4 regions of the Aeribacillus pallidus genome follow, and region 2 is predicted to be linked to each of the others. Evidence: predicted binding sites of a transcription regulator. Region 2 holds the regulator's gene; each other region holds the start of a gene.
What was found. The regulator Rex, encoded in region 2, represses fermentation and respiration genes when NADH is low (regulators of the CRP and FNR family bind a similar motif). The targets are predictions, from matches to a motif close to TTGTGAAATATTTCACAA.

Region 1 (2,209 bases), on a different contig from region 2:
TAAAGCTTAATAACGGGCTTATTTCGCCAGGATGTTCTTTTTTCCAACGAACATATGTGGCGATTTGTGCACCACCTCCGAGCCAGCTTCCGACAATGACAAGCGTTAATCCAAAGTAAAATAAAAAGTGCGCTTGAAGGGGAGCGTAAAACGTATATAATACAGTCGCTTCATTTAACAAAATCATGGTACCGGCGATCGCTGTACCAATGGTCATGAGCCAAAAACCAAGCCAACCAACGAGTCGAGATTTGGTTGAAAGCGGGCCCGAAGTTCGACTTACGGCTGCTAATTGAAAACCCATAATAAAGAAAGTAGTAAGAACAAGACCAAGCAAAACTCCATGAACCGTTAACACTTGATAATATCCAATCCCAGCAGGAAGAACAAATTTTCCTGAACGGACGAGTACTTGTAGTAATCCAGCTAATCCACCGAGTGCCAAGGCGACGAAGGCAACATGTAGGTGAGCTAAGGCTAACTTGGCATCATGTGGATGGACTTTGGTTAAAAATTTATTCTTCACCTACTCCACCACCTTGATTGTAGATTTCATCGTATGGTGTCCAACACCACAATATTCATTACATAAAACTAAATATTCTCCCGCTTTGTCAAACGTGGTTACATATTCACTAATGTATCCTGGTTCAAGCATCATATTGATATTTGTTCCTGCTACTTCAAAACCGTGAATCACATCTTTTGTTGTCGCAATAATTTTCACTTTTGCGCCAAGTGGAATTTCGACCTCTATCGGGGCATAGAAAAAAGCGGAAGCAACGTAAACGAGTTCATAATCCCAATCTTTACCTTCCACTTTTTTTAATCCTGGTTCGTCAAACGGCTTTGTTTGATCGACTTTCTCAGGATCAACAAAAGCTTTCGCGCTTGGGGGTTGATGACCTTGATGAAATGCGCTTATCCCTAGAATAATTAAGAAAATAATAAGAGATCCGGTTCCAAGGGTTAACCACCATTTTTCGTATCGATGCATGTGCATTGTAAAAACCTCCTCCAGTTAAAAACGATCTAAAAAGATCGAAAAGACAATGATCCAACTAATGATAAAAAAGGCTCCCATTAACAACACGGATACGAGTGTTCCATTTAATTCTTCCGGTTGTTCCGTTGTTACTTTTTTCTTCGGCTGTACATTTAGTTGGGCCATCCCAATCACCCCTTTCTAAATAATGGGTCATTGCTATTTTCATTGTAAATTTTCAACAATTGGCTATCTGTGATAAATATCACACTTCATTTGACGATTTGTGAAGAAAATGTGAAGAAATGAACAAAATCTCAACTATGTTCCATGGGAAGTGGTCGCGTTTTACAAATGGAGGGGATTATAGGAAAATAACACTTGTATATACATAATTTTCTGAGGTAAAGGAAGGAGATACGGGATGGAACGTATTCAATTAGCAAGCGATTTATCTTTTTCACGCTTAATTCATGGGTTATGGCGGTTAGATAAATGGAATTACTCTACTGAGGATACAATCGAGCTTGTAGAATATTGCCTTGAACAAGGAATTACGACGTTTGACCATGCCGATATTTATGGTCACTATACGTGTGAAGAGCGATTTGGGAAAGTATTAAAAGTGAAACCTTCACTTAGAGAGCAAATGGAAATTGTCACAAAATGCGGTATCAAATTAATTTCGTCGAATCGCCCAGAACATAAAATCAAACATTATGACACAAGTAAAGAACATATTGTTGCGTCGGTGGAACAGTCGTTAAAAAATTTCCGTACGGATTATATCGATGTGCTACTGATTCATCGACCTGACCCATTTATGAATCCAGAAGAAGTGGCCGAAGCGTTTACGAAATTAAAAGAAGAAGGAAAAGTCCGTTACTTTGGAGTATCAAACTTTAAACGTTCGCAACTGAACATGTTACAGTCTTACTTGAATTTCCCATTAGTTACAAACCAGATCGAACTTACCGCCTATCAATTAGAGAATTTTCAAGATGGAACCGTGGATTTATGTTTAGAAAAAAGGATGCCACCGATGGCGTGGTCACCACTAGCAGGTGGAAAAATTTTTACGAGTGAAAAGGAACGAGCGGTCCGACTGCGGGAAGCGCTTAATTCGGTTGGAAAAGAAATAGGAGCACAATCGATTGATGAAGTGTTGTATACCTGGTTGCTTGTACATCCAGCTAAAATAATGCCAATCGTCGGCTCAGGGAA
Region 2 (2,209 bases):
GTAAGACGGAGCGAATATCCGCTTCAATTTGATAACCACCTGCATCTTTAAAACGAACTTGTAATTGGTCGTACTCTTTTAATAGCTTTTGATAGGCGGTTTCGTTTTCATAGATAGATGGATCAGCCATTTTTTGTTCCATTCGTCTGAGCTCTTGTTCCATTTCTTTTATATGTGAGAACACGGTCATCATTTCGTCCCAGATGGAAAGTTCCGATTCCAGTCCGGTATGCTGTGCTAAATAACCAATAGTTACGTCCTTTGGTTTTACAATTTCTCCAGCATCATAGGATAGATGACCGGCAATGATTTTTAAAAGTGTCGATTTTCCAGCTCCGTTGCGACCAACAAGTGCGATTCGATCTTTTGATTGAATTTCTAATTTTACATTCGAAAAAATGAGGTCTGCACCGAAATATTTACTGAGTTGGTTTACTTGTAATAAAATCACTTCATCTCACCTCTATACGTCATAGAGTAAGTGTAACTTATTTTTCAAGAATTCGGCAACGGTCCTACTCGGGACAATTCATAAAAAATAGTGTATCATGAGAAGTATGGAATTTTATGGTGTAAACAAAGGTTAAACAAACGTTTGATTAAATTCGTTATCCTTATAATCAAAAAATGGAAGCGTTCACACGAGTGTAGTTTAAATGATATAGAAATGGTGAGGGAGAGAATATGAATCAAGAATCAATAAAAATTCCGCAAGCAACTGCCAAACGTTTACCACTGTATTATCGTTTTTTAAAAAATTTATCAGCCTCTGGAAAGCAACGCGTATCATCAGCGGAGTTAAGTGAAGCGGTGAAAGTCGATTCAGCCACCATTCGTCGTGATTTTTCGTATTTTGGGGCGTTAGGAAAAAAAGGGTATGGATATAATGTAAATTACTTACTTTCCTTTTTTAGTAAAGCATTGGATCAAGATGAAGTTACAAAAGTCGCACTTATCGGTGTCGGTAATTTAGGTACGGCGTTTTTAAACTATAATTTTTTAAAAAACAATAATACAAAAATCCATGTTGCGTTCGATATTGATGAGAAAAAGGTAGGAACCCATATTGGTGATGTGCCTGTCTATCACCTTGATGAATTGGAAAAACGTTTGCTACAGGATGAGATTCAAGTAGCGATTCTTACTGTTCCGGCTAATGTCGCGCAACCGATTACTGACCGATTAGTAAAAGCAGAAGTAAAGGGAATACTAAACTTTACTCCGGCTCGATTAAATGTGCCATCATCGATTCGTATTCACCATATTGATTTAGCAGTTGAGTTGCAATCGCTCGTTTACTTTTTAAAGAACTTTCCAATGACTGATGAAAATGACACGGAACCGTCACAAGAAGCTGTGAAATCAGAATAGAAAAAACGGCTTGTTTTCGGTATGATTAATATTGAGGGAGGTGTACCAGTATGGGAATGGGAGCAGGAAGCCTCATTTTAATTGCATTTGTTGCTTTACTAATTTTTGGTCCAAAAAAATTACCTGAATTAGGAAAAGCAGCAGGAAACACGTTACGTGAGTTCAAAAATGCCACAAAAGGCTTAGCGGATGATGACGATGATAAAAAAGAAGTGAAGTAACGTTAGGATGAACTGTGATGAGTCAAAAGGACATGACGATATATGAACATATAAGTGAATTAAGAAAACGGCTCATAATTGTGGTCGTTTTCTTTGTTCTGTCGACCATAGTCAGTTTCTTTTTCGTTGAGCCGATTATTAAATATTTACAAATGGCCGATGAAGCTAAGGAATTGACAATGAATGCCTTTCGCATTACCGATCCGTTAAAAATATATTTTCAAATGGCTTTCTTTTTAGCGTTTGTCCTTTCTTCTCCTGTTTTGTTGTATCAATTATGGGCATTTGTTAGTCCTGGTTTGTACGAACGGGAGAGAAAAGTAACGTTAAGTTATATTCCAATATCGGTGCTATTATTTTTAGGTGGCCTTTCGTTTGCGTATTTTATTTTATTTCCGTTCGTCGTTGATTTTATGTTGAAAATTTCCGCTAACTTAAATATTCAACAAGTGATTGGAATTAATGAATATTTCCAATTCTTATTCCAGATTACGATTCCGTTCGGCTTTTTATTTCAACTACCGGTTGTCATGCTCTTTTTAACACGGCTTGGAATTATTACACCGATGATGATGGCAAAAGTCCGCAAATATGCGTATTTTGTGTTGTTAGTGATT
Region 3 (2,209 bases), on a different contig from region 2:
TGTAATCATCGCCGGAACTCCTGTACAAATATCCGTCTCGCCATACTCGCCATCTAACACACAAGATAAGGCAATGATTTTATGATCGTCATTAAAAATTGATTTTGTAATATAAGCCAATGTACTTCCGATACCGTAGTAAGTTGTCCCTTTTCTTTTTAAGATCTCAAAGCCAACCTTTCTAACCATGTCGACCATTTGCTCTAAATCGATTTCACCGATTTCTTCTTTACGTTCCTCTAAGATATCTAGAAGTGGCTTTCCGCCAACGTAAGTGTGAGACCAGACGGCAAATTGTGAATCACCATGTTCCCCCATCATGTAACCGCTAATACTTCTTGGGTCGACATCTAAAATTTCAGATAAAAATGTTTTTAATCTTGAAGAATCTAATGAAGTACCTGTTCCAATTACTCGATTTCTTGGCAAACCGGATAGTTTCCACACATGATACGTGATAATATCAACTGGGTTTGAAGCAATTAAGAATATTCCATTAAAACCGCTCGCCATAATTTGTGGAACGATATCTTCCATAATTTTTGCGCCAATTCCTAGTGTATCAAGGCGAGTTTGTCCTGGTTTTGGCGGTGGACCAGCAGTAATAATGGCTACATCGACATCTACTAAATCGCTATATGATGCCGCACGAACCTTCGTTCTTGAATGTACAAAATCGATACAATGCGATAAGTCTAATGCTTCACCGAGTGCCCTTTCTTTGTTTATATCAACCATTAATAATTCATCACAGATTCCCTGATTAATAATAGAATAGGCTGCACTTGAACCAACTAATCCTGTACCGATGATTGCAACTTTTCTAGTAAGTTTTTTCATGCTAGTCATCTCCTATAGAAATTAGTAGAAAGTAATTCTTTTGAGTATGTGAAATACTTCACATAAATTTTTAAAAAAAAATAAACTGCTTAGTTTTTTGTTTGTGAAGTATTTCACATTTTTATATTATAACGTTCTCTAACTATGTTCAATCATAGAAAGCGGTAACATTTTGAACAAAAATTGAAAAAAAGAATGTTAATGAAATAAAAAGCGGAAGTGCCTCAATACTCTAGGAACTTTTACACTATAGATTAACACCCATGCCAGCGCACCACAAAAAAGACAGGCTACGATTTAGCCTGTCTTGAACAAGTTATTTTCCTTCATAAAGGGGATATTTTTTTGCCAAAGCTTCTACTCGCTTCCGTGCCTGTTCTAATTTTTCTTCGTCCTCATGATGTTTTAACGTATAAGCAATAATCGAAGCGATTTCATCCATATCCTCTAATCCAAAGCCTCGGGTCGTAACGGCGGCTGTTCCGATACGGATACCGCTTGTGACAAACGGGCTTTCTGGATCGAACGGAATCGTGTTTTTATTAACGGTAATACCGATATCATCTAATACCTTTTCCGCTACTTTTCCTGTTAAGTTTAAGGAGCGTAAATCGACTAATAATAGATGGTTGTCTGTACCGCCAGATACGAGGTCTAGTCCTTCGTTCTTTAAGGCTTCAGCGAGACGTTTCGCATTATCCACGACTTTTTGAGCATACACTTTAAAGTCGTCTTGAAGGACTTCACCTAACGCTACCGCCTTCGCCGCAATAACATGCATAAGCGGACCGCCTTGAATACCCGGGAAGATCGCTTTGTCGATTTTCTTTGCAAATTCTTCTTTACATAAAATCATTCCGCCACGTGGACCGCGTAACGTTTTGTGTGTCGTCGTTGTGACAAAATCCGCATACGGTACTGGGCTTGGATGAACGCCGGCGGCAACTAAACCAGCAATATGGGCCATGTCAACCATTAAATAAGCTCCTACTTCATCCGCGATTTCACGGAATTTTTTAAAGTCGATGATTCGCGGATAAGCACTTGCTCCTGCTACAATAAGTTTTGGCTTGTGCTGACGAGCTTTTTCTAGCACATCGTCATAGTTAATCGTATGCGTTTTTTCATCCACACCGTACTCGACGAAGTTGTATTGAATCCCACTAAAGTTAACTGGGCTTCCGTGAGTTAAATGCCCGCCGTGAGACAAGTTCATTCCAAGAACCGTATCACCTGGTTCTAACACCGTGAAATAAACCGCCATATTCGCTTGGGCACCGGAGTGAGGTTGAACGTTTGCATGGTCAGCGCCAAAGATTTTTTTTGCTCGCTCTCTTGCTAAATCTTCCACTACGTCAACGTATTCACA
Region 4 (2,209 bases), on a different contig from region 2:
TTTACGATCCTACGGACGGTGTGGTTAGAATTGACGGAGAAGATATTCGAAATTACACGTTATCTAGTTTACGAAGGCAGATCAGCATCGTGTTGCAAGATACGTTTATTTTTTCTGGAACCATCATGGAAAACATTCGTTTTGGACGCCCTGAAGCGACCGAAAAAGAAGTTATTCAAGCTGCTAAAGAAATTGGAGCAGACACCTTTATTCAAAAATTGCCGAACGGTTATGAAACAGAAGTAGAAGAGCGGGGAAATATTTTATCTGTTGGGGAACGGCAATTAATATCTTTTGCAAGGGCTCTATTAGCTAATCCGAAAATCATTATTTTAGATGAAGCAACAGCAAGTATCGATACCGAAACAGAAATCCAAATTCAACGTGCGTTAAAACGATTGTTGAAAAATCGAACAGCCGTCATCATTGCCCATCGCTTGTCAACCATTCGGGAAAGTGACCAAATCTTTGTGTTGGACCATGGCGAGTTAATCGAACAAGGAACTCACGACCAATTAATGGAAAAGCAAGGGACATATTATCGACTTGTTTTATCTCAATTTGGTGAGGGATGATTTCCCTCTTTTTCTTTTGAGATTGAAGGATTGATGTATGATCGATGTAGTCCTTTAAAACTTATCGAATGGCTATGTTATATGTCATTGTTGATATTTAGCAAGTTATTTACATGAAGCGAAAGGCGGCGACTCCAGCGGGAACAAGAAGCCGCAAGACCCTTACTTGAGCGTAGCGAGGGAAGCGGCTTGCACCTTGCCCGCGGAAAGCGTCCGCCACAAGCGTAATGTATACATATCAACAGTATCGTTTAACAGACATTCATGCCAATTGCCATTGGCACACCGATGAATGAAATAACAGTAAAAGTTATCCACAGTTATTTTAGGGTAGAGCCTATCGAATAAATGTTTGTGAAAAATGTCACAAAATATTCATCTTCTACACCTCATCCGCTGCCTTTTAGGTCTTAGAATAGAGTAACAGGATAGTTTTTAAAGAACCTAAAGGAGGTTGAGACGTTATGGAATTCGATAACGTCATCCTAAGCCGTTTGTTAACGTCATTAACGTTAGCGTTTCATATTATTTTTGCGACCATTGGGGTAGGGGTTCCGGTAATGATCTCTATTGCTGAATGGATGGGCATTAAAAAGAAGGACCCTCATTACCTATTATTGGCGCGTCGTTGGACGCGAGGATTTACGATTACTGTGGCAGTAGGGGTTGTAACTGGAACGTGTATCGGTTTGCAGCTTTCGATGATATGGCCGACGTTTATGCAAGTGGCTGGTCAAGTCATTAGTTTACCATTGTTTATGGAAACATTCGCTTTTTTCTTTGAAGCGATTTTCTTAGGTATTTATATATATACATGGGATCGATTTAAAAATCAGTGGCATCATTGGTTACTAACGATTCCGGTCATGATTGGTTCATCAGCATCAGCTCTCTTTATTACAACCGTAAATGCATTTATGAATACTCCACAAGGGTTTGAACTAATTGGTGGAAAAGCGGTGAACATTGATCCGATAGCGGCGATGTTTAATCCAGCTACACCGACAAAAGTATTTCACGTTTTAACGTCTGCCTATTTAACATCGGCGTTTATTTTAGCCAGCATTACCGCTTTTGCCATGCTACGTGGAAAACGAGGAGCGTATCATAAAAAAGCGCTAAAATTAACGCTCGCAATGAGCGTCATTTTCTCAATAGGGACAGCGGTTGCAGGAGACCTCTCGGCAAAATTTTTAGCTAAAGTGCAACCGGAAAAACTAGCGGCTGCTGAATGGCATTTTGAAACCGAAGATCATGCGGATTTAATTTTGTTTGGTACATTAAATGAAAATAACGAAATTGAACATGCGATTAGAATTCCGAACGCATTAAGTTTTCTTGCGGGAAGTTCGTTTGACACTGTTGTTACCGGGTTAAATGAGTTCCCGGAAGATGAACGTCCACCATTATGGATTCATTATATGTTTGATTTAATGGTCGTCATCGGTTTTTACACGTTTTTTGTGTCTCTTATTTATTTTGTATTAAAAAAAGTGAAAAAATGGAACGAACATCATCCACTTTATTTGTGGTTGGTTGTAGCGGGTGGTCCGTTAGCAATGCTTGCGATTGAGTTTGGATGGATTTTTGCTGAAGTTGGGCGGCAACCGTGGATTTTACGAGGGTACATGAAA

Region 1: a site for Rex is predicted at 1,281-1,298, ahead of ABES52_RS03240 (cytochrome c oxidase subunit 2A). Genes of this name have one in related genera too.
Region 3: a site for Rex is predicted at 942-959, ahead of ABES52_RS01330 (L-lactate dehydrogenase). Genes of this name have one in related genera too.
Region 4: a site for Rex is predicted at 928-945, ahead of ABES52_RS15345 (cytochrome ubiquinol oxidase subunit I). Genes of this name have one in related genera too.

The regions. Positions count from the first base shown of each region.
Region 1 is NZ_JBCNBW010000010.1:13,055-15,263, forward strand. It holds gene ABES52_RS03230 (b(o/a)3-type cytochrome-c oxidase subunit 1) at 1-526, opposite strand, end outside; gene ABES52_RS03235 (cytochrome c oxidase subunit II) at 527-1,003, opposite strand; gene ABES52_RS03240 (cytochrome c oxidase subunit 2A) at 1,022-1,171, opposite strand; gene ABES52_RS03245 (aldo/keto reductase) at 1,410-2,209, shown strand, end outside.
Region 2 is NZ_JBCNBW010000026.1:22,493-24,701, reverse strand. It holds gene ABES52_RS06450 (ABC-F family ATP-binding cassette domain-containing protein) at 1-451, opposite strand, end outside; gene ABES52_RS06445 (redox-sensing transcriptional repressor Rex) at 685-1,371, shown strand; gene ABES52_RS06440 (twin-arginine translocase TatA/TatE family subunit) at 1,422-1,592, shown strand; gene tatC (twin-arginine translocase subunit TatC) at 1,610-2,209, shown strand, end outside.
Region 3 is NZ_JBCNBW010000004.1:147,160-149,368, reverse strand. It holds gene ABES52_RS01330 (L-lactate dehydrogenase) at 1-840, opposite strand, end outside; gene glyA (serine hydroxymethyltransferase) at 1,157-2,209, opposite strand, start outside.
Region 4 is NZ_JBCNBW010000073.1:3,252-5,460, reverse strand. It holds gene ABES52_RS15350 (ABC transporter ATP-binding protein) at 1-575, shown strand, start outside; gene ABES52_RS15345 (cytochrome ubiquinol oxidase subunit I) at 1,040-2,209, shown strand, end outside.